Regions from separate parts of the Fusibacter sp. A1 genome, predicted to be linked through region 2. Evidence: a T-box and tRNA genes for the amino acid it is inferred to sense, from the RefSeq annotation. Region 2 holds a T-box; the other holds one or more tRNA genes.

Region 1 (15,664 bases), 330 kb from region 2:
AATCCAATATATTATTAAAGAAAAACCCGAGTAAGAAGGAGGGGCATTGTGGCAACGGCCGTTGGTGAGATTGTAAAAGGTAAGGTAGTCAGCATTACTAAATTTGGTGCATTTGTTCAGCTCAAATCCGGAGAGACCGGATTATGTCATATTTCAGAAGTTAGTGCCAGCTATGTCAAATCAGTTGAAGACCATCTTTCTGTTGGAGATGAAGTTACCGTTAAGGTGATCTCATTTGATAAAGGCAAGATGAGCGTATCCATCAAAGAAGCACAAGCTCAACCCGATCCGTTAAAGACTCCAAGTCAAAAAAAACCTTCCGAAAAAGTTAAAACAGAGTATCATGCGGATCGTTCAAAGGACAGTTATGAGCGACCAAAGGGAAGAGGCAATGACTTTGAATCCATGTTGTCCCAGTTCATCAAAACAAGTGATGATAATCTAAAAGGGGTAAAGAAGTCCTCTAAGTCAAGACGAGGAAACGGGCATCAAAGTGGTAGAGAGTAAAAACATCCGAAGCTGAAGCTTCGGATTTTCTGTATATTAAGGAGTCAAGGATGATAAAAGCCGCAATCGATATTGGAACAAACTCAGTGAGGTTACTGCTATGCGAACTAAGTGGTGATAAGATTGTTTGGAAAGAAAAGAAGCTTGAAATGACAAGGATAGGAAAAGATGTCGACGCGACCAAAGCCCTTGACGGTAAAAGGATGACGGATACCGTGAATGCGTTAAAGGCGTATAAAGGCATCCTTCTTGAAAACGGCCTGACCACTTGTCCTGTTTTTGCGACCAGCGCTGTAAGAGACGCCTCGAATCGAATCGAGTTTGTAAACCTGGTCAAGCTAGAGACCGGATTTGATATTCAAGTGATCACAGGGGTCGAAGAAGCGAATTTAGGCTTTATGGGTGTCGCCCTCGGAGCGGGATCGGATGCGAATACGTTCTTGGTTGTCGATATCGGCGGAGGTTCGACAGAACTGATTGTCGGAACCCGTGACGGAAAGGTTCTGTTCGCACACAGCTTGGACATCGGAGCGGTGAGGATGACCGACAGACATGCCCTTAAACACGAAAGCGGTCAAGTCGAGTTCGAACCTGTCAGGACGGATGTGGACAGGGGGATAGATAGCATCATGGAGGAACTTGGAAAGTTTGAAATCGGTGCATGCATCGGAATCGGTGGCACGATAACGACACTAGGAGCGATGGACTTGAAGATGGATGAGTACGATGCCGATAGAATTCAAAATCATAAGCTTTCGAGAAGGACGATCAGCGGACTCGCAGACAGGCTTATACGGGCAAGTTTGGATGAGAAGCTTCTGATGACGGGACTAATGCCAAAACGTGCCGACATCATCGCAGCTGGAGCGACCGTCATGGATGAGATCATGCAAAAGCTATCCATCGAGGAGGTTGCGGTCAGTGATTATGATAATCTTGAGGGAGCAATTTTCAAAGAGTTGTTGACATGTAATTAAGGCTCGTGTATACTACTAAAGGTATTCGGCGGCGTAGCTTAGTTGGCTAGAGCGTTCGGTTCATACCCGAGAGGTCGGTGGTTCGAGTCCACTCGCCGCTACCATATCTTTAAAGTAAAAGCCTTGTTGCCTGCAACAAGGCTTTTTTAAATTTATTCATATCGTATTCATATTCAGGTGCTAAAGTGGAGGCATGCTTATGAAGATCAGATTCGCAAAACAAACGGATAAGGACGCAATCCTTGCATTTACGAAGGATACCTGGGACGGTTACGATTACATTCATCATGTGATCGACCACTGGCTCAGTGATGAGGAAGGCGAGTTGCTTGTAGCGGAGCATGAAGGTCGCGCTGTAGCACTTGCCCGCACTACTCATCTTGGCGATGGAATCTACTGGTTGGAAGGTTTGAGGGTCGCGAAGGAAGCCAGGCAGCTAGGCATCGGAAAAATGATTGCAAGAGCGCAGCTTGAGTCGTTGAAGAAACTCAAACCTGTCAAAATAAGATTGTCGACCTATTATTTGAACCACAGCATCCCCATCATCGAGCAAATGGGATTCATACGGATAGGCGAGTTTTTAGCCTTATACTGTGATATCTCGGATAAAGCAAGCGGATACAGGCCTACAGTAGAAATCATAAAAGGTGATGCTTCAGCATGTCTGGCCTATTTGAAAGAGAAGGGGCTAGGTTGTGGAATGATTGGCATGGACTGGGTATTTAAGGGTGTGTCAGCATCCATACTTGCCGAATGTCAGTCAAGGGGGGACCTTTATCATATCGAAGGAGATTATTTCGTTTTGACGACTCAACATGCCAAAGACAATATCTTATCTTTGGTCGTGTTCAGTACAGGTCATCTGAAAGAAATTGTCGCATTTGCCATCGATAAGGCGCTTCTTTCGCACCGTGAAGGGATCCATATCATGAGCGATGATGAACAGATCATCCACGCTCTTAAGAAAGAGGGATTCTCTTCAGAAGGTGATGTGAATCGGGATACGTTTGTTTATGAACTGAGTGGTGAGCCATTATGAGAAGTTCAATCGATGAAGTTCTAGAGGTTCTTAAAGAAAACTGTCAGGTTGAACCAGGTGACAAAATTCTGATTGCGGTGAGTGGTGGAGCGGATTCCATGGTTTTGCTCGACATGCTTCAGGTGTTGAGCCCAAGCAGCGGTTTTACAATCGGAGTTTGCCACCTGGACCATATGTACCGCGGTGACGAAGCCATCGGCGATGCGGTGCTTGTGAAGGACTACTGCAAGGAAAATCAAATTCCCTGTTACAGCTACAGAAGGCCGATAGAAAAAATCGCGAGTGCTCAAGGCAAAGGCTTTGAGGAGATGGCAAGGTCCATAAGATATTCTTTGTTCGATGCGCTGGCCAAAACAGAGGGGTATACCCATTTGGCAACAGCACATCATATGGATGATCAGGCCGAAACAGTCTTGATGCACCTCTTCAGAGGATCAGGACTTGATGGACTTAAAGGTATCAGGTACAAGAGCGGAGTTAAGATCAGACCGCTGTTAAACCTCACTAAGTTTGAACTACTCGAATATGCGATCAGAAACAAAGTACCGTATAGAGAAGATAAAAGCAATTCGGATACAAGGTTTTCAAGAAATAAAATCAGAACAGAGCTGCTACCGCTCCTTAAAAGGGATTATGACCCACAAATAGTCGCTCATCTTAATCAGTTGAGTCAACTTGTCGTTGAGGATGTCTCCGTGCTTGACCGGATTACCGGCGAGGCCTATGCTAAGCTGGTGACAACAAAGGACGAACATCACTATGTTGATAGGGAGATGTTCCTAAGTGAATCAAAAGCGATTCAAAGAAGAGTGCTAAGACATATTTTTGACTTTGAGAACGGTCATGTGAAGAACGTGCTTAAATCGCATATCGACGCCCTTGTCGATTGGATTGAAGCGGGGAGAACCGGTTCTGTGATGAATTTTCATGGAATTCGTTTCGAACATCGAGGAAACTATGTCAAGTTCATGCTCGAGTCCCGGTTCGATCAGCTCGGTCTGAAAGCGGATAAACGCTTAAGTATGGGCACGCATGAGCTGCAAGACTGGGGACTTCGGATTGTCGTAGAAAGCGTGGACGAAGCCGGCGCCTCAAATGCGAATGAAATGGTCATAGAGCGCTCAGTCTTTGAGGAAGGTATCCTGATCAGAACCAGACGTGAAAAAGATAAAATACGACTGGCAGGTATGGGTGGAAGCAGTAAAAGTGTAAAAAAATTATTAATCGATTTAAAACTCTCAGCAGATGAGAAAGCATCTGTACCGCTTATAGCTAGCAGTGATGAAGTGCTTTGGGTGGTAGGAAGAAGAAAATCGATTTATGCGCAAAGTCAAAAAAAAACAGGTGATTTTGTGAGGATTACCATCCAATCGTTGTGAGCCCTTTTTAAGTGTGATAGAATATAAAGGATTTCCAAAGTGCAGAAGTATTTCTTACAACACGTATATTATGAATTTTAGCAATTCGAGGAGGATAAATATGAGGAAGTTTTTTAAGGGAGCCACGGTATATATTGTCATATTCCTGGTGATCTTATTAGTGGTTAGCTTCTTTTCTGAAAAGACGGAAACTACAACGGAATTGGCGATTTCTGATGTCATCAAGCATCTAGAATCGGATAATGTCAAATCCATTAAGATTGAGAGCAATAAGATTCAAGGTGTTTTAGATTCAGGTAGCGCGTTTACATCCTATGTGCCGACCACACTTGAAGAAGCGGTCGGTCAAGAGCTTTATAACAAGATCTTAAATACGGATCTACTGCTTGATGGCGATGCGCCTCAGGCCAGACCTTTCATCCTAGACCTTTTACCGATGATCTTCATGGTACTGATCTTTGTCGTATTCTGGTTCTTGTTCATGCAGAACTCACAAGGTGGAGGCAACAAGGTCATGTCATTCGGCAAGTCGCGTGCTAAGCTGCACAAAGACGAAGACCAAAAGAAAATCTGCTTTGATGATGTAGCGGGACTTAAAGAAGAAAAAGAAGAAATGCAAGAAATCGTAGACTTCTTGAAGGCTCCAAGAAAATACATCGACTTGGGTGCCAGAATTCCTAAAGGAATCCTGATGGTGGGCCCTCCTGGTACAGGAAAGACCTACCTTACAAAAGCGGTTGCCGGTGAAGCGGGGGTACCCTTCTTTAATATTTCGGGTTCTGATTTTGTAGAAATGTTCGTAGGTGTCGGTGCCTCTCGTGTACGTGACATGTTTGAGAACGCCAAAAAGAACTCACCTTGCATTATCTTTATCGATGAAATCGATGCTGTAGGTCGTAAACGTGGCGCAGGCTTAGGCGGCGGCCATGATGAACGTGAACAGACGCTTAACCAATTGCTTGTCGAGATGGACGGCTTTGGAGAAAATGAAGGAATCATCATTATTGCGGCGACGAACCGTCCTGATATCCTAGATCCGGCGCTTTTAAGACCAGGCCGTTTCGACAGGGAGATCACTGTAGGACTGCCAGACATCAAAGCCCGTGAGGAAATCCTACTGGTTCATGCTAAAAACAAACCCATGTCCGAACTTGTGGACTTTAAAGTGGTTGCAAGAGGAACACCGGGTTTCACACCTGCAGACCTTGAAAACGTCCTAAATGAAGCGGCGATTTTGTCCGCCAGATATAATCATAAGAAAATCACAATGGACACGATCGAACAAGCGACTACTAAACTGATCGCCGGTGTCGAGAAGAAAAGTAGAGTCGTCAATCCAAAAGAGCGCAGGCTTACCGCTTTCCATGAAGCGGGCCATGCCGTACTTGCCAAATTGATGCCAAACACGGATCCTGTACATCAGGTAACGATCATCCCAAGAGGACGCGCAGGCGGATTTACGCTTCAGCTTCCTACAGAGGATAGAAGTTATCGTACAAAGGGTCAGATGGAAAATGAACTGATCGTACTTCTAGGTGGTAGGATCGCAGAAAAATTAGTGCTTCATGATATCTCAACCGGTGCGTCGAACGATCTTCATCGAGTGACACAAATCGCAAAAGCGATGGTTACGAAATATGCGATGAGTGACAACTTATCTCAAATGTCTTATGGCTCGGAAGAAGAAGTCTTCATCGGCCGCGACATGGGACAGATGAAAAACTTCTCAGATCGTGTACAGGCTGAAATCGATAGGGAAGTCAGCGCCATCGTGGACACGGCATATGAAAAGGCACTTACTCTACTTGAAGAGAATATGGACAAGCTTCACAGGATCGCGGAAGCGCTTCTGGAGTTTGAAACAATCAATGGGGAAGAGTTCGAAGCCGCATATGAATCCGGTAGCGAAGCCGTTACTGCAATCAGGGAAGCCAACAAAGGCAAAATGGCCAATACCTTGTTTGTTCAACCTGAAAGTGAAGAGATTTCTCTTGAGAAAAAGGAATTGGTTGAAGCGCAGACAAAAGATGAAGTTACTTTTGAAGCGACAATCGATGACATGACAAAAGCCGAAGAGGATGCTGAAGTCCCAAAAGAGACTAAAGTTGAAGACGAGGCTAAAATCGAAAAAACCGAGAAATAAATTGAAGCGGATCAAATTGATCCGCTTTTTTTATTTGTTAAACTTTTTTACCTGTGTTAAGCTAACGGAAGAAATCGAATAATTCTTCCGACAGTTAAAGAAAGAGGTGCCTAAATGGAACTGAAATTGAAGATAGGTCAATGTGCAAAGGTGGAACGCATCGTAGGTGAGAATGACACCGCCGCAGCGTTCGGAAGCGGTGAAGTGAGGGTGTTTGCGACACCAATGATGATTGGACTTATGGAAAACGCCGCCCTTAAGGCGGTTGATTCGGATTTGCCTGAGGGGTATGCGACAGTAGGTATCCATCTGGATGTAAAGCATTTGGCTGCGACGCCTGTGGGTATGAAGGTGTGGGCAGAGGCCGAACTGATAAAAATTGATGGTAAAAAGCTTACTTTCAGCCTTAAGGCCTTTGATGAATTAGACTTAATTGGTGAAGGAACCCATGAAAGATATATCATACCATTCGAAAAGTTTGTTCAAAGCGCTGAAAACAAAGGAAAGTAATATACTCTGAAAAGTTATATTGTTAAAGTATTGGCAGGCAGTTAAGAATATGTTACAATTACGACAGAAACGTTTTCAGAGTTATCTGACTACGGGCACTTGTCTGAACTCACTTGGTGATTCATCATCACTTTTCGGTATTGTTCTTACGGCACGGCAGATTTATTGCTGTGCTTTTTTAGTGTGGAAAAGCAAAAACACGAACATTGCGCTTCATTCAAAGGATATATTAAGTTTTATTAGCCATTTAAATGAAGGCTAGTCAACTGGAATGTTCATCTGTTAGAATAAACAGGAAGACGAAATACAGGAGGAAGTCACGTGAGAACAATCCATGTCGATCAGATTACAAACGCGGTTGCAAAAATGTGTATGGAAGCTAATTTTCATTTACCTGATGATGTAAAACAAAGACTCATCGAGATGAAAAACAAAGAGGAATCACCGATTGGTGTAGGAATACTTGAAGATATCATCTTGAATGCGAACATGGCCAGCGAAAACGAAGTCCCTATGTGTCAGGATACTGGGATGGCAGTGTTTTTTATCGAACTAGGCCAGTCACTGATGATTGAAGGAGGCCTTCTTGTTGATGCGGTCAATGAAGGGGTCAGACAGGGGTATACGAAGGGATTTTTAAGAAAGTCGGTCGTAGCAGATCCTTTAAGAAGAAAAAACACGGGCGACAATACGCCTGCGGTCATACATTTAGATCTTGTGGACGGCGATAGGCTAAAGATCGTATTCGCTCCTAAGGGGTTCGGCAGTGAAAACATGTCCAGATCAAAGATGCTTAAGCCGGCAGACGGTGTTGACGGCGTCATCGATTTTGTGCTAAAAACCGTTTCACTAGCAGGACCAAATCCATGCCCTCCGATAGTTGTCGGTGTCGGAATCGGCGGAACGCTCGACAAGGCGGCGCAGATAGCCAAACACGCATTGACACGGGAGATAGGGTCGGTGCACGGGGACGACTATTATCAAGAGCTCGAAACCCTATTGCTTACCAAGGTGAACGCGCTGGGAATCGGTCCCCAAGGCTTAGGCGGAAAGACGACGTGCATCGCGGTACATGTGGAAGCCTACCCTACGCATATCGCCGGACTACCGGTTGTTGTCAATATCAACTGCCATGCGGCAAGACACGACGAAGTTATCTTATAGGAGGCTGTCATGAGTGAAGATATCAGACTTGAAACCCCTTTAACAAGAGATAAGGTGTCAAAACTTAGAGCGGGAGATACGGTTAAAATAACAGGAATCATCTATACAGGAAGAGATGCCGCCCACATCAGATTGAATGAGGCGCTTTCACAAGGCGAGGCACTTCCATTTGACATAAAGGACCAGATCATCTATTATGTCGGTCCATCACCAGCAAAACCCGGAAACGTGATCGGATCGGCAGGTCCGACGACCAGCTACAGGATGGACGGTCTGACAGTACCGCTTTTCGAGCAGGGTCTAACCGGAATGATCGGAAAAGGCGCTAGAAACAGTGTCGTCATCGAAGGAATGAAAAAATATGGAGCAGTCTATTTTGCCGCTATCGGCGGTGCGGGCGCACTGATTGCAAGCACGATTAAAAATAGCACAATCGTATGTTATGAAGATTTAGGACCAGAAGCTATCAGAAGACTTGAAGTGGTTGATTTTCCGGCAGTCGTCGTAATCGACTCCAAAGGCAACAACCTATATGAAACCGAAAGAGCAAAGTACGCCGTGGAGGTATAAGATGGATTACAATAGGCTATCAATCGAACTACATGAGAAACATAAAGGTAAACTGGAAGTCGTCAGCAAGGTCAGTGTGGAAAACAAGGATGATCTATCCATCGCATATACTCCAGGTGTCGCAGAGCCATGCAGAAGAATCCATGAGAATAGGGACGATGTCTATAAATATACCGTCAAGGGCAATATGGTGGCTGTCGTAAGTGACGGAACGGCGGTGCTTGGACTTGGCGATATCGGTCCCGAAGCCTCGCTTCCGGTAATGGAAGGTAAGGCGGTTCTCTTTAAGAACTTTGCGAATGTGGATGCGTTTCCTATCGTATTGAACACTAAATCCGTGGACGAGATCGTTAGAACGGTTGAACTGATCGCTCCTGGATTCGGCGGGATAAATCTTGAGGATATCGCGGCTCCCAGATGTTTTGAAATTGAAAGACAACTCAAATCCAAATTGGATATTCCCGTATTCCATGATGACCAGCACGGTACCGCCATTGTCGTGGCCGCCGGTCTGATCAATGCGCTGAAACTTAAAAAGCAAGCTTTCTCCGATATCGAGGCTGTGATCAACGGACCAGGATCTGCGGGAATCGCCATTGCCAAACTACTAATTCAGCTGGGCATCAAGAATGTGGTGCTTTGCGGCAAGCAGGGGATACTGACAAAAGACATGCAAAGCATCAACAGCGAGCAGCGTCTGATGCTTGATATCACGAACAAGAACGACGAGAGCGGAACGCTTTGTGACGCACTTAAGGGTAAGGATGTCTTTATCGGAGTATCTGCCCCGAATGTGGTCACTGAAGAAATGATCGCATCTATGAACAAGGATGCTGTGGTATTTGCGATGGCCAACCCTATCCCAGAAATCATGCCTGAGCTGGCAATCAAAGCCGGAGCGCTTGTGGTCGGGACTGGAAGAAGCGATTTTCCGAATCAGGTGAACAACGTACTTGCTTTCCCTGGAATCTTCAGAGGAGCACTTGATGTCCGTGCAAGCGACATCAACGAATCAATGAAAATAGCAGCAGCTTATGCTATTGCAGAAACAATCGGCGATGACGAGATAACTCCTGAGTATATTCTACCCAAGGCGTTTGATACCCGCATTGCACAAAATGTTTCTGAAGCTGTAAAAGAAGCGGCACGCAAATCCGGCGTCGCACGCGTATAAAAGATATTGCACATCATCAGACACATTGTACTTTTTAATGAGTTGTAGGTAACGACCTTACCTGCTTGCCTTATTGAAAGCGCAGTACTAATCCTAAAAAAGGGTAAGTACTGTGCTTTTTTGTTGGCTTTCGCGAGGCTGACATCTTGCACTTCAAAATGGTCGGGGGGACTGGCCAATAGACAAAGAGGAGGTTTTAGCATGAGTTTCGATTTTATAGGTTGGTTGATGAATCCTTACGTGCTGATGTTCGTAGCGGTATTCACAGGTCTATTATTCGGCAAAATCAAATTTGGAAAATTCAATTTTGGAGTTTCCGGCACACTTTTCACAGGACTCATCTTAGGTTGGTTGGCAATGGGATATGCCAAGCAATTTGGAGAATCCGACACAGCATTCAAATCTGCTTCTAAATTAATCTCTGCAGGAGTTATTCCTAAGGAATTCTTTACTATTTTTCTAATTCTTTTCGTAGCGGCTGTCGGTCTGCTGGCGGCGAAAGATATGGCTGTGGTACTGAAGAAGTATGGTGTTAAGTTCATTATCCTAGGCGTTCTGATCACAGCGGTAGGCGCTGCGGCGACTTATGGAATGACATTCGTAAGTAGCGGCTCTAATCCTTATGAAGTATCGGGCGTTTACACAGGAGCCTTGACTTCTTCTCCTGGACTTGCGGCAGCGATTGAGACCGCTCAAGCGCACTCCACAGAAGCTGTAGCTGAATATGACACGCTTTCGGATGAGAAAAAGGCTAAAATGCTTGATCGCTTGGATAAGACGGGAGCGCTTACTCCTGAAAACACTCCAAGTCTATCCGCGGAACAGCAAAAGCAGTACATCACCAACGCTCAGGCGGGAATCGGCGTAGGACATGCTATCGGGTATCCTTTTGGCGTCCTGATTGTGATCATCGCGGTGAACTTCCTTCCTAAAATGTTCCGTATCAATGTTGAAGAGGAGCATAAGGCCTTCAAGCTTGAAATGGAAGAGGCGAAAAATGGTCATGGCGCCAGGGAGATTCCCGAAGCATCCTTTGATCTGATCGCTTTCGCCATTGCATGTTTCTTCGGTTATACCCTAGGGATGATCAAGATAAAAATGGGCTTCCTCGGTGATTTCAGTCTAGGAGCTACAGGTGGAGTATTGATCGGTTCGTTGATCTTAGGTTACATCGGCAAGATCGGTCCTGTCACATTCAGAATGAACTCTAAAATACTGGGTGTGGTAAGACAGCTTTCCTTAGCGTTCTTCCTTGGTGTAGTCGGCCTCAGATACGGTTTCAAAGTATTCGACGCTCTTCTCGGAGACGGCTGGCTACTTGCTGTAGTGGCCCTTGTTGTAGGCTTTGTAGCGATGACAGTTGGTTTTATCGTCGGACACTATATTTTCAAAATCAATTGGATCATGCTTTCGGGAGCAATTTGTGGAGGAATGACATCGACTCCTGGTCTTGGAGCTGCGATCGACGCTGTAGACAGCGATGATCCGGCTGCAGGTTATGGAGCGACGTACCCGTTCGCCCTTTTAGGAATGGTAATCTTCACAATCATCCTTCATAAGCTGCCGATGTAGCATGAATGGGGTTTTAAATTGCTGATTTAATTGTTAAAATGGCTATATGGTTCAGTGTATAAGTTTCATGTACGATTGGAGGAAGACACCTTGAATGAAAATATCATCTTTGTTACAGGGTATGCAAAATTACCACAGGGGATCACAGCAACAGAGCTGTACACGGTTATCGCAGTAGGTGTTCTCCTTGACAGGGAAACAGGACTGATCACCGATGTCGACTGTTCGCTAGTCACCACGGTGGCTAGGCAATTCGTGAAGGAACTGATCGTCGGAAAAAGCATTCTCGATCTTGAATCGATTGAAAAGGCGTTTACTGAGAGGTATCACGGTTCCGCCAGAAAAGCCCTGCTTTCTTCCCTGAAGATTATCAACGAAAAGTACCAGAACATTCTAAAGAACAAAGAAACGATAGATGAATAGCATTCAAATGACGGACTGTGTACAGGCGCTACTACCCTAGTGCTGAACCCACGCAGTCGAGAGTCGGAGGTTTTCAACAAGAAAACCACTGACTCTTTTTTTATTCAAGGTGCTTGAACACATGATTTATGATGGAGGTTAAGGATGGATTATACTCGTATAAGAAGTGAAGCGCTTAAATCGAAAGTGATGACCGCCGAAGAAGCGGCGATGATGATTAAAGACGGAATGACGCTTGCAACAAGCGGATTCACACCTTCTGGTTACCCGAAGGCGGTTCCCAAAGCGCTTGCAAACCGTGCTGAAAAAGGCGAAAAAATCGGTGTGACACTGATCACAGGTGCGTCGGTAGGTGATGAACTTGATGGAGAACTTTCGAGGACAGGCGTGTTAAAAAGAAGGTTTCCTTATCAAACGAATACCGCCAGTAGAAATGCGATCAATGATGGATCTGTCTGTTATCAGGATATGCATCTTTCACATGTGCCGCAGTTTATCGAATATGGATTTTTCGGAAAAATCGACATCGCAATCGTAGAAGCGATAGCGATCAATGAGGATGGTGGAATCGTGCCGTCCACTTCAGTCGGAATCTCGCCTCAGGCGATCAAACATGCCGATAAGGTGATCATCGAGATAAACACATCTCAACCGATGGCGCTTGAGGGTGTTCATGACATCTACTTTACCGAAAAACCGCCTTTTAGAAAGCCGATTCCAATTGAACATTCAGGAGACCGCATAGGTACGACTTATATTCCATGTGACCCTGATAAAATCGCTGCGATCGTTTTCTGCGATGTTCAGGATAATGTCAGACCCCTTGGAGCGATCGATGAAGATTCTAAGGCGATATCTGCACATATCATCAAGTTTCTAAAAGACGAGGTTAAAGCGGGCAGATTGCCTGAGAACCTACTGCCTCTTCAATCAGGTGTTGGATCAGTTGCCAATGCAGTGCTTGGCGGACTGGTCGAATCGGACTTCACTGACTTGACCTGTTATACAGAAGTCATTCAGGATTCCATGTTCGACCTAATCGATGCAGGTAAAGTCACAGTGGCTTCTGGTACTTCATTCACACCATCGTCAGAAGGTCTAGTCAGACTGATGGACAACATAGATCACTATGCTAAACATTGTATTTTGAGACCTATGGAGATATCAAACCATCCTGAGGTGGCAAGAAGACTGGGTGTCATTGCAATGAACACGGCAATCGAATTTGATATCTACGGTCATGTAAACTCAACGAATATCATGGGTTCAAGAATGATGAACGGCATAGGCGGTTCCGGTGATTTTACAAGAAACGCATATCTTTCGATATTCACAACGGTTTCTACAGCCAAGGGAGGCGATATTTCATCAATCGTTCCTAAGGCGTCTCACATAGACCACACTGAACATGATGTTTCAGTTGTAGTCACAGAGATTGGACTTGCTGACCTAAGGGGACTTAATCCGATAGAACGAGCTGAGGCGATTATCGAAAACTGCGCTCATCCGGATTACAGACCTATGTTGAGAGACTACCTGACTAGAGCCAGAGAAGGAAAGTTCAAGCATCAGCCGCATGTGATAGGCGAGGCGCTTTCCTGGCATGAACGTTTCTTGAAAACGGGCTCGATGAAGCTAAGCAAATAGCCAAATGTTACAGCCTCTAAATACATGTTACAACATCAAAACAAAATAATAGGAAGGCACCAGCTGCTAATCTTTATAATGCAATTTGAGAAGCTTGCATATTATAATTAAGTTAAGCGGTCTGTGTAACTTACTTTATTATCGAAGGATATTCTCAAATCTATGGCACTGTAAAAGAAAACTATATATAATAAGCATGAGCGTCAATTGGTTGTGCTCATGAAACATTGGCAAACGTTTTTTTAAAAGGTTTCAAGTGTTTTTTTAAATACAGATTGTCAAAAAGTATACAAGCATATTTTGTGAAAAAACATTCACATTAACAACCAATATGATATGCTATATTGGGTATTAAAAGGAACTATTCCTAAGGAGGCATACCAATGTTCGATAAAGAGAAAATCGCTAGTGTCAGATCGCAATTTGACGCTTTCGAAGAAAAGGTTAAAGCATCACTAGAAAAGAGACCGGAACGTTACAGTGAGTTTGTGACGATATCTGGAGATCCAGTAAAACGCGTGTACGGCCCGCATGATATCGAGAACTTCGATTACGCGAATGACTTAGGCATGCCTGGCTCATATCCATATACTCGCGGCGTACAACCTAACATGTACCGCGGTAGACTTTGGACGATGAGAATGTATGCAGGCTTTGCTACTGCAGAAGCTTCTAACAAACGATACAAGTACTTGGTTGAGCAAGGTTCTATGGGACTATCTGTCGCATTCGACTTACCGACTCAAATCGGTTACGATTCAGACCACTCACTTGCTGAAGGTGAAGTAGGTAAAGTCGGCGTTGCCATCGATTCACTTGCGGATATGGAAATTCTCTTTGATGGCTTACCGCTTGATAAAGTATCGACATCAATGACAATCAACGCTCCTGCTGCAGTTCTTCTTGCAATGTATATCGCTGTTGCTGAAAAGCAAGGCGTATCTGCTGAAAAACTCAGAGGGACAATTCAAAACGATATCTTAAAAGAGTACATCGCTCGTGGAACTTATATCTTCCCAACAGAAGAGTCGATGAGACTAATTACAAATATTTTTGAATACTGCTCGACAAATGTGCCGCTATGGAACACGATCAGTATTTCCGGTTACCATATTAGAGAAGCTGGTTCAACAGCTGCTCAAGAAGTCGGTTTCACACTTGCTGACGGTATCGCATACGTAGACGCTGCAATTAAAGCGGGCCTTGATGTGGATACGTTCGCTCCAAGACTTTCATTCTTCTTTAATGCGCATAACGATCTTTTAGAAGAGGTTGCCAAATACCGCGCTGCAAGAAAGCTATGGGCAAGGATCATGAAAGAGCGTTACGGCGCAAAAGATCCAAAATCCATGCAGCTTAAGTTCCACACGCAAACTGGTGGTTCTACACTAACTGCACAGCAAACTGAGAACAACATCGTACGTGTTGCCATTCAGACACTTGCTGCTGTTCTTGGTGGCACACAATCATTACACACAAACTCAAAAGACGAGGCGCTTGCGCTTCCAACAGAAGCTTCTGTTAGAACGGCACTTCGTACACAACAAGTGGTCGCTTTCGAGTCAGGTGTGACAAATACTGTAGATCCACTTGCAGGTTCGTACTACATTGAAGCTAAAACTGATGAAATTGCCAATAAGGCGATGGAATACATCAAAAAAATCGACGATCTCGGTGGCGCTACAAAAGCGATTGATGCTGGTTATATTCAAGAAGAGATCATGGACGCCGCTTATCAATATCAGAAGGATGTTGAAACAGGCAAAGTCATCGTTGTCGGTATGAATAAATTCCAAGTTGAAGAAGAATCGCCAAAAGACTTGTTGAGAGTTGATCCTATCGTAGGTGAAAACGCAAAAATCAAGCTTAAGAAACTTCGTGCAGAACGTGACAACGCTCGAGTGGAAGAAACACTTGCCGCACTTAAAGTGGCATGCGAAGGCGATGACAACGTTATGCCATTTATCTTAGAAGCGGTTAAAACATATGCGACACTCGGAGAAATCTGTGGTGTTATGCGTGAAGTCTTTGGTGAATATCAGCAAAGCGTTAATGTATAGGAACCTACGGAGGAGATATCATGGATAGACCAATTAGAGTATTAGTTGCCAAACCTGGTTTGGACGGTCACGATAGAGGCGCAAAAGTAATCGCTAGAGCGCTTAGAGATGCTGGTATGGAAGTTATCTATACAGGTCTTAGACAAACTGCAGAACAAATCGTCAGTGCGGCGATTCAAGAGGATGTTGATTGTGTCGCTCTTTCGATTCTTTCAGGAGCCCACAATACATTACTACCAAAAGTTGTCGATATGCTAAAAGCTGAAGACGCTTCTGACATTTTAGTCATTGGTGGCGGTGTAATTCCAGATGAAGACATTCCTTTCTTAAAAGAAAGCGGTATTGCCGAAGTATTCACTCCAGGCACGCCGACTACTGTAACAATCGACTTTATTCGCGCAAACGTGAAGTAGAACCCAAAAGGGTGATGATATGAACCTTAAAGAAAGGTTACTCAGCGGTGACAGACGAGCGGCAGCTCGTCTGATTACCTTAGTGG
Region 2 (15,664 bases):
GTACATCGACCGGACCGACTGGTGGATATCGTGGAGATAGCAAGAAAAATGAGGCTCGAACCCAAACGGATCCAGTTTGTTCAGCCTAAGTTCAATTCCAGACCCAATATCATGCTGATGAAGTTTGTGAAATATGGCAACCACGAGCTAAAGTTCGAGGATCCGATTGTCGTCTATGATGAGGATGGTGGATATACCGAGATGATCTACTCCATCTATAGGAATGCGAGTATCACCGTCTTTGGAGAAAAGGAGTGACAACATGCTTTATATTTGCCCTACGCCTATCGGAAACTTAGGCGATATGACCTACAGAGCAGTCGAAACGTTGAAGTCTGTGGATGAGATCGCATGCGAGGATACACGCGTGACGGTAAAATTACTCAATCATTTTGAAATAAAGAAGCATCTTTTCAGTTACCATGAACACAATGAAAAGGCGATGACAGAAAAAATCATTGAAAAATTAAGAAGCGGTATGGATATCGCACTCGTCAGCGACGCGGGCATGCCTGGTATTTCGGATCCTGGGGAGGAACTGATCAAGGCCTGTATTAGGGAAAACATCGAGTACACGGTTTTGCCGGGGGCAAGCGCAGCTGTCACAGCAGTGATCGCTTCGAACATGCAGACCCAACCCTTCCATTACGAGGGATTTTTAGACAGGCAAAGGCGAAAAAAACATTTGGAGAAACTCAAGGGAATCACAGCGACGCTGGTCTTTTACGAGTCGCCCCATCGAATTCTGAAAGCGCTTGAGGATATGCTCGAAGTCCTAGGCGACAGGAACATCACACTTGGTAGGGAACTTACAAAAAAGTATGAGACCTATTTCCACACGACCGTCTCAGAAGCCATAAGGCACTATGAGCAGACACCGCCAAAAGGCGAGTTCGTCGTGGTTGTAGAAGGCTATAAGGAAATCAAGGAAGAGATGACTTTGGAAGAGGCCATTGATGAAGTCCACAAAAGAGTCCTTGGCGGTGAAAGACAAAAGGAAGTCGTCAAAGAACTTGCCAAAGTTTACGGAGTTGACCGCCAGGAGCTTTATAAGGCGACTGCAAACCAAGAGCGATAAGGAACATACAAAAAGGACAGCATCGTAAAGATGCTGTCCTTTGCTGATTGAATTGGAATTATAAGTTGCCAATCTTAGTGATACACTCTGGACAAATGTTCTTACCCATTAAGTTTGTAACACCTTTTGCTTGACCGCAGAAGATGCAAGCAGGCTCATACTTTTTAAGAATGATCGTATCAGATTCTGTGAAGATTTCTAGCGCGTCTTTCTCGCCAATGGATAGTGTTCTTCTCAACTCGATCGGAATTACAACACGACCTAGTTCGTCCACTTTTCTAACAATACCGGTTGATTTCATAATGTTCTCCTCCTTAACTAATTTGACAAATCTCGACAAATTTCTCACTTAAAATAGTAACAAGATTGACATAAAAAGTCAAGACTTACTCAAAAACTAATTAGTAACCGAACTGAAAATCTTTATCATTTAAATTTTAAGTGATTCAGTATCTAATTACCCTCAAAATCTGGTAATAAACAAAGACTGACAAAATAGGTAAGGTTTCGGTCGAAAAAAGATCACTCGGATTTTGGTTTGATCACTTCGGCAACGATATCGAATTCGGCTTCTTCTTTGCCTTTGTGTTTCTTGCTAAAGCTGTCGACAAGCTTATGGACGTTATTGACTGTTTTGTACGCGCTGACGATCGCTTCGTTCACAGGATTGTTGTTCTTTATGGTTTCTGTGACGCTTTCTGAAGTTTCGGCGATATTGTCCACTGTGGGTCTAAACGTTTTTGCGGCGTGTGTCACTTCGGTCGTCACTTCTTGAACATTCTTCGTGATCTGAGGCACTTCGTTGAGTGTCAGGTTGATGTTCTCGCGATTTTCAGCTACGATCGCCCTGAAATCCCTTACCGCCTGATAAGCTTTAAAAAGAATGGCGATGATCATGCCTACTGCGACGATCATAAAGATCCAAAACACAGATAAAAGCAAGTCCTTCATACTAATGGTAATCATCATGTCGCTTGATGCCAATTGTGTAAACATATTCATAAGTCACCTCTCCTAAAATTATTCTATTATCAGTATATGCCTAATTATTTGCTTGTTCAAACGTTTCTAGTATAATTTAGTTAAGAATTGGATTAAAACACAAAAAAAGAGGAGATTGCGATGAACGGAAGACTATATATCAAAGGCGAATTCAAAGATGCGCAGTTCAATAGGAAATTTACGGTGAACAACCCCTACACGCTGTCTGCGATAGGAGAACAGGCCAGCGCGTCTGTAAGCGACTGCGAAGAGGCGGTCGACGCCGCATATGACGCGTTTTGCAGTTACAAGAAATCAAACGGCTATGAACGCGCCGTTCTTTTAAGAAAGCTTTATGCCCTGATGGTCGAACACGAATCGGAGCTTGCGGCCATCATGACTGAGGAACAGGGAAAACCATACACAGAAGCGATCGGTGAAGTCAGGTACGCCGCAAGCTATGTGCAGTGGTACGCTGAAGAAGCCATCAGGATAAAAGGCGACCTTTTGGAACCCACGCACAGCAGCATGAGACTCAAGGTGCTCAAAGAACCGATAGGACCTGTCGGGATCATCACCCCATGGAACTTTCCACTTGCGATGTTTGTCAGAAAAATGGCTCCCGCACTCGCTGCAGGATGTACGGTCATCGTTAAACCTGCAGAACAGACTCCTTTTACTGCGGTGAAGTTCTTTGAGCTGCTAGACAGGGCAGGCTTTGACAAAGGCGTCTGCCAACTGCTGACTGGGGATGCCGCGCTCATCGGTAAGGTGTTGATGGATGACGAGAGAATCCGCAAGATTTCATTTACAGGATCAACCGAAGTAGGTAAGCTTCTAGCCAGTCAGGCAGGAAAAACACTCAAGAAGCTATCTCTCGAACTTGGAGGACATGCGCCGCTGATCGTTTTTGAGGATGCGGATCTTGAGAAGGCGGTTCAGGGAACGCTCGATTCAAAATTCAGAAACTGTGGTCAGGTTTGTATCGCTACCAACAGGGTGCTCGTACACGAAAGCATAGTAGAGGCTTACACGGAAAGATTGCTTGTCAAGGTGCGTGAGCTCAAGGTCGGTAACGGACAAGAGGCGGTGGATATGGGACCGATCATCGACGAGGCGGGTTTTGACAAAATCTCAAGGCATGTCGATGATGCAGTAAATCGGGGTGCGACCTGCCTGTTGGGCGGTAAAGGATTTAGGCAGGACGTGACCGAGGGAGGTTTCTTGTACCCGCCGACGGTACTTGCAGGTGTGACGGGTGAGATGCTCATCGCTAATGAGGAAACGTTTGGACCGGTCGTTCCGATCATCACGTTTAAAACGGAAGAGGAAGCCGTCAGGATCGCCAATGATACTCCATACGGTTTGTCGGCCTATGCCTTCACAGAAGGTCTCAGCCGTGCGACAAGAGTCTCTGAGGCGCTCGAGTACGGCATGATAGGTATCAACACCGGAAGGATCAGCACTGCGCAAGCGCCCTTTGGCGGGGTTAAGATGAGCGGTTATGGAAGAGAAGGCGGCACCTACGGAATTGAGGAATACCTTCAGCTCAAATATATTGGAATTGAAATCTAAACAATAAAAAAACCACTCAATCCCTTTGAGTGGTTTTGACTGTTTTAACTCATCATTCCGTGCAGCTGGTAACTTTCACCGTTGATAGTCACTTTTTTCGCTTCAATTAAAATGCTGGCTTCATCTGTGTTAAGTATCACGTTGGGCTGGGAGAGCATGGTTTCTTCTCGTGTGCCGTCTTCGTATTCGTCTACTGCCACGAATTCTCCGTAACCGTTGTCAAAGAAAGTGATCGGATGTTTGATGCCTGTCTCCTCATACATGGAATCCAGGAATTTCTCATCTAAAAAGAAATAGGTGTCGACATGTGAGAATTCCACATCGTGTATGCTTTCATATTTATCTAGGAATTGAACAGCTACCCTTTTTTCTTCCGTTTGGAAAGACAGCTTGCTGATTTTATTTAGGTTTAAATCATTTAGTATCTCAGTCACTCGTTTTGTCAATTGTTTTCCTCCTTGAGCATTTGTCCTGTATAGTTTTATCACACAATCGTGAGGTACACAAGTCAAAATATCATTAAAAGAAAGAAATATCTAGTATCGACCGTGGTTTTCACCTCAAGCGGATAAGTACATTGACAATCCTCAAAGCGCTGTGATAAACTGTAATCACTTTAAAGGCAATGATGGGAAGAGTAGAGATGGATTTGTCCTACAGAGAGTTATCGAATTGGTGAAAGATAACGGCGATGAAGTGTTGAAGATGGCCCCGGAGCTGTTTTACTGAAATTCGAGTAGGTAAGAACGTTGGTGAACGTTAGCACACATGCACATTGCGACGAGGGCTGCGAACTTTGCAGAACTAGGGTGGTACCGCGGAGTTTACTTCCGTCCCTATTGGGATTGGGAGTTTTTTGTTTTTTTGAATGAAAACGAGGAGTGTGTCAAATGAGTAAGGGAAAATTTTATTTAACAACGGCGATTGCGTATACATCGAAAATTCCACACATAGGAAACGTTTATGAAGCGATTCTATCCGATGCGCTTGTACGTTTTAAGAAGGAACAGGGATATGACACGTACTTTCTGACAGGTACGGACGAGCATGGACAAAAAATCCAAGAACAAGCCGAAGAAATGGGAAAAACGCCTCAGGAGCACGTGGATGAGATCGCGGGAGAAATTAAAAGAATCTGGGATCTTGTGAACGTGGACTACGACCAGTTCATACGCACCACTGACGACAAGCACAAGGACGTGGTCAAAAAGATCTACAAGAAACTTTATGACAAAGGCGATATCTATAAGGGGAAATACGAGGGATGGTACTGTACCCCTGACGAATCCTTCTGGACGGAATCACAGCTTGTGGATGGAAACTGCCCGGACTGCGGTCGTCCTGTTCAAAAATCGAGCGAAGAGGCTTACTTCTTAAAGCTATCGAAATATCAGAAACAGCTGGAAGAACATATTGAGAAGCATCCTGAGTTCATCTGGCCCGAGGCCAGAAAGAACGAGATGCTCAACAACTTCATCAAACCTGGGCTTCAGGACCTTTGCGTATCCCGTACGTCCTTCTCTTGGGGAGTACCGCTTGAATTTGATGAGGGACATGTCTCCTACGTATGGATCGACGCGCTTTCAAACTATATTTCGGCAATCGGATTCGATCCGGACGGATCTTCCGAGCAGTTTAAAAAACTTTGGCCGGCAGATGTGCATATCATCGGCAAGGACATCGTTCGTTTTCACACGATCTACTGGCCGATCATCTTGATGGGGCTTGAAGTCGAACTGCCTAAGCAGGTCTACGGACATCCGTGGCTGCTCGTCGGTAAGGATAAGATGAGCAAATCAAGAGGAAATGCGATCTTCACAGACGATCTTGTGGACCTATTCGGAGTGGACGCGGTGCGTTATTACGTCTTAAGGGAAATGCCTTTTGCCAATGACGGTACGATCACCTACGAGATGATGATCGGTAGAATCAACACGGATCTTGCGAATGTGCTTGGAAACCTTGTCAACAGAACTGTGGCGATGGTTCAAAAATACTTTGACGGAGTCATACAGGCGCCGACTGCTATTGGTGAGTTCGACAAGGAACTCGAAGCGCTTGCGCTGGAGACCCCTAAAAAGGTGGAAGAACTTGTCGATGCGTACAGAATCGCCGACGCCCTAGAAGAAATCTGGACGCTGCTTAGACGCAGCAACAAATACATCGATGAGACAACACCTTGGATCCTTGCAAAGAACGAAGAGGACAAGGAACGGTTGGGCACTGTGCTTTACAACCTTTTGGAGTCGATCAGGATTTCTGCGATTCTATTGAAATCGTTCATTCCGGATACGGCCGATAGGATTCTCGAGCAGATCAACGCGACTACCACAAGTTATGACTCGATCAGTTCCTTTGACGGAACCGTGGTGGGAGATAGCGTCGGCAAGGCAGAAGTCTTGTTCGCCCGTATGGACGAAGCTAAAAAGATGGAAGAGGTCGAAGCGATCCGTGCGAAATACGGGGAACCAGAACCTGAGAAGCTGGAACTTAAAGAAGAAATCACAATCGATGATTTTGCAAAGCTTGACCTTAGGGTCGCTGAGATCCTGTCGGCCGAAAAGCATCCGAAGGCCGACAAGCTATTGGTGCTTCAGGTGCAGGTGGGTCCCGAAAAGCGTCAGGTGGTCTCTGGAATCTCCAAGTTCTACAAGCCGGAAGAGCTAGTGGGCGAGAAGGTGATTCTTGTGGCAAATCTGAAGCCTGTAATACTAAGGGGGATCGAGTCCCAAGGCATGATTCTTGCGGCTTCGACTGACGATAAGCTGAAACTTGCAAATGTGGATATGGAAAGCGGAACGGTCGTTTCGTAGTTAACAGGTTTAGGGCAGCGCGAGCTGCCCTTTTTATTTTTCGCGATTTTAAGATAAGAGAGAAATGAAATTAGCTAAAAGTATGATGTTGTGATAAAATATTCATTGTTTAAACGTACAGCCTATATTAATAGTAACAAGAGAGGAGCATCTTATGCTTTTTGATTCACATACACACCTTGATGACAGACGATTTGACGACGACCGTGACCAGGTAATCAAAAGAGCTTTGGACCGTGGGGTCGAGCTGATGATGAATCCTGGTGCCGACCTTGCGAGTAGCAAGCGTGCGGTGGAGCTTGCAAAAAAATACGACATGGTCTATGCGGCGGTCGGAGTACATCCGCACGATGCGAAGGATGTCGATCAGATGGTACTTGAGATGATCGAGCAGCTTGCCAAAGAGGATAAGGTAAAGGCGATCGGCGAGATCGGTCTTGATTACCACTACGACAATTCTCCAAGAGATATTCAAAAGCAAGTCTTTATCGAACAAATAAGGATGGCACAGACCTTGGGACTTCCGATCATCATCCATGACAGGGAGGCCAATCAGGATGTGCTGGATATTTTGAAAAAGGAGCAGGCCTTTGAGACAGGCGTTTTGATGCACTGCTTCTCCGGAAGTGCAGAACTTGCCAAGCAATACGTCAAACTCGGCGCGTATCTTTCAATCGCAGGACCCTTGACGTACAAAAATGCGAGAAAAAGCCACGAAGTGGTCGAAGCGGTGCCGCTAGACAGGCTGATGATAGAAACGGATGCGCCTTATCTGACACCCATGCCCTTTAGAGGAAGAAGAAACGAGCCCGCCTATGTTCATTTCGTGTGCGAGGAGATGGCCAAGCTAAAGGGTGTGACATATGAGGAAGTCGCAGCCGCAACCAAAGAGAATGCAAAACGGTTTTTTAAAATCAAGTAGGTGAGAAGATGAAAAAGCGGTTACCGTGGCAACTTCCGATACTGATTGTCTGTATCATGTTGTCAATCGGTCTTGGGTTAAAAGTAGTGCTGATGGCACATTATACGATTGAAGACGGCAATGTGGTCTATGATGTCTATACCATACATCACCGTGTGGATAGGATTCTAGAGCTTTCAAAGGTCACTATCGAGTCCTATGATAAATTATCACACGGACTAGGGGATAAGCTTAAAAAAAATGAACGGATTGTCATTGAACGGGCCAAGCAGGTTACCATCCAGACAGGAGAACATCTTCAGACCGTCTATACGACAGGCAGGCGGGTCGCCGATATCCTGATGGACGCGAATATCGTCTTGACAGACCTCGATAGGGTCAGACCCGGATTGAAGGCTCCAGTTGCAGCAGGTGAAGTCATCTATCTGGACCGTGTGCAAAAAGAGCACAGCGAAAAGGTGCTTGAAACGACAGCGCCCATCCTTTACAAAGTCAGCAGTGAACTGGAAGCTGGAACTACCAAACTGGTGAGCGACGGATCTAGCGGTCAAAGAATCGTCAAGATCAACGAGTATATGGAAAACGGGCAGTGGTTCCAATCCGAAATCGTCGGCGACTCACAGATCAGTCTACCGACTTCTAGAGTCTATCAGTTGGGGAAAGAAAATCTATTTGTCACACCTACGGGAGCGCCATATGCCGTGAAGGCGGTTTATACGATGCAGGCGACAGCATATGACCTGTCGTTCGCAAGTTGTGGGAAATATCCCGACCATCCGCTTTATGGAATCACAAGATCGGGAACGCATGCAAGACCCGGCGTAGTGGCTGTGGATCCCAAGGTAGTGCCGCTTGGAAGCGTGCTCTATGTCGAGTCGCTCGATTACACAAGAGATTATGGATTTTCATCCGCAGAGGATACAGGCGGAGCCATCAAGGGAAATCGCATCGATTTGTTTATTGGAGACAACTCATCAGCAAGACGCTATGGAAGACGAAATGTCAGAGTCTATGTACTCGATGAAAAGGTAGAGGATCATTTAATTGTCGGTTATGGAAAATAAAATGCGGATAAAAGAAATCATCGTGGTCGAAGGCAGGGATGACGAGGCGAACATCAAACAGTTTGTGGACGCGCAGATCATCATCACCCACGGGTACGGTTTATCGGAAAGCACGATAAAGAGGATTCAATTTGCAGCGGATACGCTTGGGGTGATCATCTTCACCGATCCGGATTTTGTTGGAAACAAGATCAGAAAGCAACTCACTGCGATCATAAAGGGCAATGTCAAGCAAGCCTACATCACCCGTGAAGAAGGAACCAGAGCTGGAAATATAGGTGTGGAGAACGCTTCTGGACAAGCTATCTTGTCCGCACTGATGGGGGCACACGCGCAGAGTGACAGTATGGAAACTCTTTACACTAACAAGGACCTGATTCTTTTAGGGCTTGTCGGGGAAGAGGATTCAAAGGCAAAGAGAATCGCGCTTGGAAAGCATCTAAGCATCGGTTACGGTAACGGAAAACAGTTTCTGGCAAGGTTGAACAAGTACCAGATAGAGCGCGAGCGCGTACTGAAATTTATTGAAGAATATGAGGATAATCATGAGTAAATTAACATCTTTTCATTATATAAAATCCACCATGGAACAACACGGTGTGAATTTTTCAAAGAGTTTAGGGCAGAACTTTCTGATCGACTCCAACATTGTAGAAAATATCGCGGACGGCGCGCAGATCGGTCCGAATGACGGCGTGCTGGAAATCGGACCCGGCATCGGATCTTTGACCGAAGCGCTGCTGAACCGTGCGAAAAAAGTGGTTTCTGTCGAAATCGACAGAATGCTGTGGCCGATACTTGAATCCCATTTCGGCAGTGCACCGCATTTTGAACTAATTAAGGAAGATGTGCTTAAACTCGATTTGAAAGCCCTGATCGCTGAAAAGTTCTCTGAATGTGAAAAAGTGAAGGTTGTCGCCAACCTTCCCTATTATATCACCACACCCATCATCATGAAGTTTCTTGAAGACGGCATCCCTGTGTCGGATATCGTCGTGATGATCCAAAAAGAAGTGGCTGACAGGATGAGTGCTGATAAGGACAACAAGACCTACGGTTCGCTTTCTGTGGCAGTTCAGTTTTATGCGGAGCCTAGCGTGCTCTTTAAGGTTCCAAGAACCGTTTTTGTACCTCAACCCAATGTCGAATCCTCGGTGATCCGACTTAAAATCAGAGAGAATCCTCCGGTGGATGTCGTCTCTCGGGAAATGTTCTTTAAAACGGTGAAGGCGTCTTTCGCTAAACGCAGAAAGACGTTACTGAATACAGTAACGTCCACCATGGGTATCGATAAGGATGCCTTTAAGGCGATTTGTGAGAAGCTAGCTATTTCTCCAAGCATACGTGCTGAAAATCTTGACATCGTCGCCTTTGGTAGACTGTCAAATGAAATCTACGACTACTTCAAAGCATTGGACTGAGCATTTTTCCAATCGATATAGGCATTGACGGCATTCAGGTAAGCCAGGATGCCGTTTTTTTCGCGCTTTATCTTGAATTCGTCCGCCATTTCAGTATAGGGAATGGACTTTCGCCCCCCGAACTGAGCTTTTTGGTAGTAGGTTTCAAGGAGCTCGAACGGGAGCAGGTAATAGGTGTCGTCGTGTTTGAAATGAACGATTAAGAAGGCGAGTCCGCCCTGCCTTGTGACATCGCGCATGTAGTCCACCTGATGGGCATGTATGTTTTTTAGCGGCAGCGATTTTTGATGGGTTTCCTTCGCGTCGAAGGTGATGTAAATACCTTGAACGATGCCGTAAAAGTCGATGGTCGCCTTTTTTTCAAAATAGGCCTTGGTGATCAGACCCTTGCCGTCCAACTCCACAACGGTAACCGGAGTCGCAGCCTTATCCACCCGGGCGATGCCGTGGGTCTGGTAAAAGTCGTTGCTCAGTAGGATCAAATCTTCAAGCGCGTCGCCACGTTTGCCACGTGTTTTCCAAACAGTCATATGTCATCCCCTTTGTTAGTGATGGTTTCATTTTAGATAAGTCAAATGATTATTGCAAGTGATTCTCGAAGATTGCGACTTGGATGATTGAATCCGTACAAATTTGGATATAAACATAATGCGTAGGTTGACAACATCCGTCACCTCAATTACAATGACAATATAAGCCCCATATACAGGGGATAATTGAATGGAGGATTAACAATGAAAAACGTTGTAATTTACACATCTAACACATGCGGATACTGCCACGAAGCAAAACGTTACCTTGATGCTAAAGGCGTATCTTACTCAGAAAAGAACGTTTCTACGGATATGGAAGCAAGAAAAGAACTGATGGACCAAGGGTTCATGGGCGTTCCTGTAATCCAAGTCGAAGAAGATATCGTTCAAGGTTTTGATAAAAAAAGACTAGATGAACTTCTAGGATAGCAAGAAGAAAAGCTTCCCATCACGGGAAGCTTTTTATTTTGTCTCCATTTGCAGTTTTTCAGTTGAGTGACTCCTCAAGTCTTTCGATATCCAGAATCTTGAACGTCTCCCCATCGTAGTCGATCAGACCGTCTTCCTTCATTTTCATCAGCTCCCTTGAGAGAGAGGGCCTTTGTATGCCCATCAGGTCCGCCATGGACTTGCGGGTGAGTCCCGTCTGAAACATTTTTGTTCCTTTATTCTTATACTGCATCAGTAGGAAATTCGCCACCCTTTTTCTGATGGTATCCAGCGAAAGGTTCTTGATCTTCTTGTTCATCGTCGTCAGCTTGTTTGAGAGGACGTTCAGGTAGTTGTTCAGCGCCAGCGGGTAATCGTGAAAGAGCTCAAGAAGGAGATCGGTGGCGATGAAACCCACTGTGATGTCCGTAAGCGCGACCACCGTGACGGGATACGTCGGATTCTTGCTGAACACGACAGCCTCGCCGAACACATCTCCTCTTGAGAGTCTGACGAGTGTCAAAACCTTGCCGGAAGGATAGATCGATTGAATTTCTGCCGTGCCTTCTCTTACAATACCGATTCCAGTGACGGGATCTCCTTCATGAACGATAACTTCACCCTTTTTATAGGATTTGAACCGCAGGAATCTCAATCGGATCGTATCTTCAAGTTCCTTTTTGTCGAAGCCTCGAAATAAAATACAGTCGTTTACCCAGTTTGTCTCCATAAGTATCTCCTCGGTAACATCGGTTACCGTCAATTTAAGTTTGGTCTGCTATCATTTAGTTATTGAAAGAAGAGAAAAGCTACTTGAAAGCGCATCTCAACATAATTGTAACATAGGTTACCGCATTTTGTGATTACAAGTGGTTAAATTGGATATAAGAGAGAGGGGTGCGTGATGAAAAGAAGAATAATCGAAATAGATGAAAAGCTCTGTAACGGTTGTGAGCTATGTGTAAGCGCATGTCACGAAAGCGCGATCCAGATGGTCGACGGCAAAGCGAAACTTGTCAGCGACATCTACTGCGACGGCTTAGGCGATTGTCTGCCCAACTGTCCGACAGGGGCTATCAGGATGATCGAGCGTGAAGCCGAGGAGTATTCACAGGAAGCGGTCGATGAGAGGATCGCCGCTGTGAGTCAGCCGGTTGAGGAAGAACTTGCCTGCGGGTGCCCTGGTTCGATGGCAAAAGCCATAAAGCCTAGGGAAAGTATCCAGAAGGTTTCTGTCAAAGAGGTGGATGATTACAACCAGGCCCTCTCGCAACTTACGAACTGGCCGGTGCAGCTGAACCTAGTGAATCCGAAAGCCGAGTACCTTAAAGGGGCAGATCTGTTGATCGCCGCCGACTGTACTGCATTTGCATACGCTGATTTTCATAAGGAGTTCATTAAGGGCAGAGTGGCGCTGATCGGGTGCCCGAAGCTTGATGATAATAACTACTACATCGAAAAGTTGACAACGATTTTCGGTGAAAACGCACCAAAGAGCATCACCGTTGTCAGAATGGAAGTTCCTTGCTGCGGCGGCATCGTCTCAGCGGTTAAACAAGCCATGCTGAATTCAGGCATGATTGTTACTTATAACGAAGTAACCATTACACTGGAAGGTCTTAAAAAGTAGACCCGATCTGAAAGGAGAATTACACGATGAGTATGTTTTGTTATCAATGTCAAGAAGCAGCTGGTGGTAAGGGTTGTAATAAAGTAGGCGTATGCGGTAAGCAGCCTGAAACTGCAGGAATCCAGGATCTGTTGATCTATTCGCTAAAAGGCTTGGCGGAATATGCCGGCCAGGCAAGAGCTGCTGGTCTTAACGATTCGGATACGGACCGAATTATGGTGGACGGTCTATTCTCGACCATCACAAATGCAAACTTTGACAATGAGGCGTTAAAAGATAGAATTGAAGCGGTACTGAACAAGCGTGACGAGTTAAAAGGTAAATTAGAGGCAGCAGGCAAACTTGCTGACAAGGCTTACCATACTTCTGCCACATTCGAACTTGCACGTGCGCACTACGATACTAAAGCGGTTGAGGCTGAAGTGGGCGTGCTTGCAACAGAAAATGAAGACGTTCGTTCTCTTAGAGAACTTGTGATTTACGGATTAAAAGGCATGGCCGCATACGGTGAGCACGCACTAAACTTAGGAAAAGCAAATGCTGAGATCTTCGCATTCATCGAAAGAGCGCTAGTATCGACACTTGACGATACGATGTCTGCTGACGAGTTAGTGGCACTTGTTCTTGAAACAGGTAAATTCGGTGTTGACGTCATGGCACTGCTTGATGCTGCCAATACAGAAGCTTACGGTAATCCAGAGCTTACTGAAGTGAACATCGGAACAAGAAACAAGCCGGCGATCCTGATTTCTGGTCATGACCTTAAGGATATGGAAGAGCTGCTTAAGCAAACAGAGGGTACCGGCGTGGATGTATACACCCACTCAGAAATGCTTCCAGCCAACTACTATCCCGCGTTTAAAAAATACGAGCATTTCGTAGGCAACTACGGCAACGCTTGGTGGAAACAAAAAGAGGAATTCGCTACATTCAACGGTCCTGTTCTGTTTACTACAAACTGCATCGTGCCTCCAAAAGCGGATTATGCGGATAGAGTTTACACGACTGGCGCATCCGGGTTCCCAGGATTCAAGCATATCGCCGACAGAGTGGATGGCGGACAGAAGGACTTCTCAGAAATCATCGAACACGCTAAAAAATTACCTGCTCCGACTCAAATCGAAGAAGGTACGATTGTCGGCGGCTTCGCTCACAATCAAGTGCTTGCCCTTGCAGACAAGGTGGTTGATGCTGTTAAGACTGGCGCTATCAAAAAGTTCTTCGTCATGGCAGGCTGCGACGGTAGAATGAAAGACAGAAACTACTACACTGAGTTTGCAGAAAAATTACCGAAAGACACAGTGATTCTTACTGCGGGTTGTGCGAAATACAGATACAACAAGTTGAACCTTGGTGATATCGGCGGTATTCCAAGAGTGCTTGACGCAGGTCAATGTAACGATTCTTACTCACTTGCTGTCATCGCGCTTAAACTTAAAGAAGTGTTTGAGCTTAACGACATCAACGAACTTCCAATCGCTTACAACATCGCCTGGTACGAGCAAAAGGCCGTCATCGTCTTGCTTGCCCTCCTCTTCCTAGGCGTCAAGAACATCAAATTAGGACCTACACTTCCAGCATTCCTTTCACCGAATGTGGCTAAAGTACTGGTTGAAAGCTTCGGCATCAACGGTATCGGATCAGTGGAAGATGATTTAGAACAGTTTTTAGGTTAACTATTAGTAAAAGAGCAATCCATCTTGATGGGTTGCTCTTTTTTTAGGTGAATGTGGGATGGCAGGGATTTGTGGAATGTGGAATTTAGTTTGTGGAATCCTTAGAAGCTGCGCTTGGCAGGCAACTTCCCACGCACCAAAGGTGCAAGGGTTTCTACACTCCGCATTCTACATTCAACAGACCTCTTTATCAACATTGCTACAAAAACGTAATATCTGAATAATTGAATATATAACGATTGAAAATGCTCACTCCCTGTGTTGAAAAAACACCCCCTGCAAGGGAGGGGTTAAAAAAGTATTGACAAGACCGCAGTTTGTTAGTTATTATATTAACACAAGACAACCCCTAAGGGTAGGGGGTTTCGAGAGGAGAAATATTCAATGGATAAGAAAGTACTTATTGTCGGTGGAGTTGCCGGTGGAGCCTCAACTGCTGCCAGACTTAGAAGATTAGATGAGAATGTTGAAATCATCATGTTTGAAAAAGGGGATTACATTTCCTTCGCAAACTGTGGACTGCCGTACTATATCGGCGAGACGATCAAAGAGCGTGACCTTCTGCTTGTTCAAACTCCAGAAGCGATGAAAGCAAGATTCAATATCGATGTGCGCGTCAAAAATAAAGTGGTCGATATAAACAGGGAAGCAAAGACTGTGAAAGTGGAAAAAGTGGATACTGGTGAGACTTACGAGGAGAGCTATGACGTATTGGTCCTTTCCCCTGGTTCCACACCGCTTAAGCCACCTATCCAAGGAATCGACTCACCCAATATCTTCACACTATGGGATATTCCCGACACAGATGCGATCAAGAACTTTGTAGATACGATCAGACCAAGAAGAGCGGCTGTCATCGGTGGAGGATTCATCGGTATCGAAATGGCTGAAAACTTTTCTGAAAGAGGGCTTGATGTCACTCTAATCGAAAAAGCGGACCAGGTCATGACTCCTATCGACAAGGATATGGCAGAAATCGTACATCATCACTTGGGTGACCAGGGCGTCAGATTGTTCCTTAATGACGGCGTTCAAAAGTTCGAGTACAAGAACGGTGTAACTACAATTTACCTTGAAAGCGGCGAAACTGTGGATGCGGAGATCGTCATGCTCTCTATCGGTGTGAAGCCTCAGTCAGAACTTGCAAGACTGGCAAAGCTTCCAGTGAACGCCCGCGGTGGAATTATCGTAGACAAGCACATGAAAACGGAAGATCCGAATATCTATGCACTTGGCGATGCGATCGAGGTCGATGAGTTCATCACAGGTGAAAAGGCGATGGTTCCGCTTGCAGGACCTGCCAACAAGCAAGGTAGGATTGTTGCCAACAACATCTGCGGTATCGAAGAGACCTATAAGGGTACACAAGGTACTTCTATTGCAAAAGTATACGACCTTACGGTTGCAAATACAGGATTAAATGAAAAGACACTTGCCCGTATGGGTAAGATTTATAAAAAGGACTATCATTCCACACTCATCCATGTAAAATCACATGCGGGCTACTATCCGGGCGCGATTCCAATGGCGCTGAAACTGATT

Evidence for each region. A T-box is a leader RNA that pairs with one kind of tRNA and senses whether it is charged. The one in region 2 lies ahead of metG (methionine--tRNA ligase), so its partner is inferred to be a tRNA-Met.
Region 1: it has a tRNA-Met gene. The T-box ahead of metG (methionine--tRNA ligase) is inferred to sense a tRNA for this amino acid. The anticodon was not compared.

Annotation. Positions count from the first base shown of each region.
Region 1 covers NZ_QQWI01000003.1:10,585-26,248, reverse strand. The annotation lists gene DWB64_RS04145 (septum formation initiator family protein) at 1-34, shown strand, start outside; gene DWB64_RS04140 (S1 RNA-binding domain-containing protein) at 49-507, shown strand; gene DWB64_RS04135 (Ppx/GppA phosphatase family protein) at 558-1,484, shown strand; tRNA gene DWB64_RS04130 (tRNA-Met) at 1,512-1,588, shown strand; gene DWB64_RS04125 (GNAT family N-acetyltransferase) at 1,684-2,523, shown strand; gene tilS (tRNA lysidine(34) synthetase TilS) at 2,520-3,902, shown strand; gene ftsH (ATP-dependent zinc metalloprotease FtsH) at 4,003-6,045, shown strand; gene DWB64_RS04110 (thioesterase family protein) at 6,160-6,555, shown strand; gene DWB64_RS04105 (fumarate hydratase) at 6,877-7,719, shown strand; gene DWB64_RS04100 (Fe-S-containing hydro-lyase) at 7,729-8,289, shown strand; gene DWB64_RS04095 (NADP-dependent malic enzyme) at 8,291-9,463, shown strand; gene DWB64_RS04090 (hypothetical protein) at 9,665-11,035, shown strand; gene DWB64_RS04085 (DUF3870 domain-containing protein) at 11,126-11,458, shown strand; gene DWB64_RS04080 (acetyl-CoA hydrolase/transferase family protein) at 11,603-13,105, shown strand; gene DWB64_RS04075 (methylmalonyl-CoA mutase) at 13,489-15,165, shown strand; gene DWB64_RS04070 (cobalamin B12-binding domain-containing protein) at 15,183-15,578, shown strand; gene meaB (methylmalonyl Co-A mutase-associated GTPase MeaB) at 15,598-15,664, shown strand, end outside.
Region 2 covers NZ_QQWI01000003.1:345,325-360,988, reverse strand. The annotation lists gene DWB64_RS05685 (tRNA1(Val) (adenine(37)-N6)-methyltransferase) at 1-258, shown strand, start outside; gene rsmI (16S rRNA (cytidine(1402)-2'-O)-methyltransferase) at 263-1,078, shown strand; gene DWB64_RS05675 (AbrB/MazE/SpoVT family DNA-binding domain-containing protein) at 1,137-1,379, opposite strand; gene DWB64_RS05670 (hypothetical protein) at 1,601-2,080, opposite strand; gene DWB64_RS05665 (NAD-dependent succinate-semialdehyde dehydrogenase) at 2,201-3,634, shown strand; gene DWB64_RS05660 (hypothetical protein) at 3,679-4,080, opposite strand; T-box leader at 4,251-4,475, shown strand; gene metG (methionine--tRNA ligase) at 4,525-6,447, shown strand; gene DWB64_RS05650 (TatD family hydrolase) at 6,602-7,369, shown strand; gene DWB64_RS05645 (3D domain-containing protein) at 7,378-8,433, shown strand; gene rnmV (ribonuclease M5) at 8,435-8,986, shown strand; gene rsmA (16S rRNA (adenine(1518)-N(6)/adenine(1519)-N(6))-dimethyltransferase RsmA) at 8,979-9,854, shown strand; gene recU (Holliday junction resolvase RecU) at 9,833-10,384, opposite strand; gene DWB64_RS05625 (glutaredoxin family protein) at 10,589-10,816, shown strand; gene DWB64_RS05620 (Crp/Fnr family transcriptional regulator) at 10,875-11,546, opposite strand; gene DWB64_RS05615 (ATP-binding protein) at 11,721-12,446, shown strand; gene hcp (hydroxylamine reductase) at 12,473-14,122, shown strand; gene DWB64_RS05605 (DsrE/DsrF/DrsH-like family protein) at 14,507-15,664, shown strand, end outside.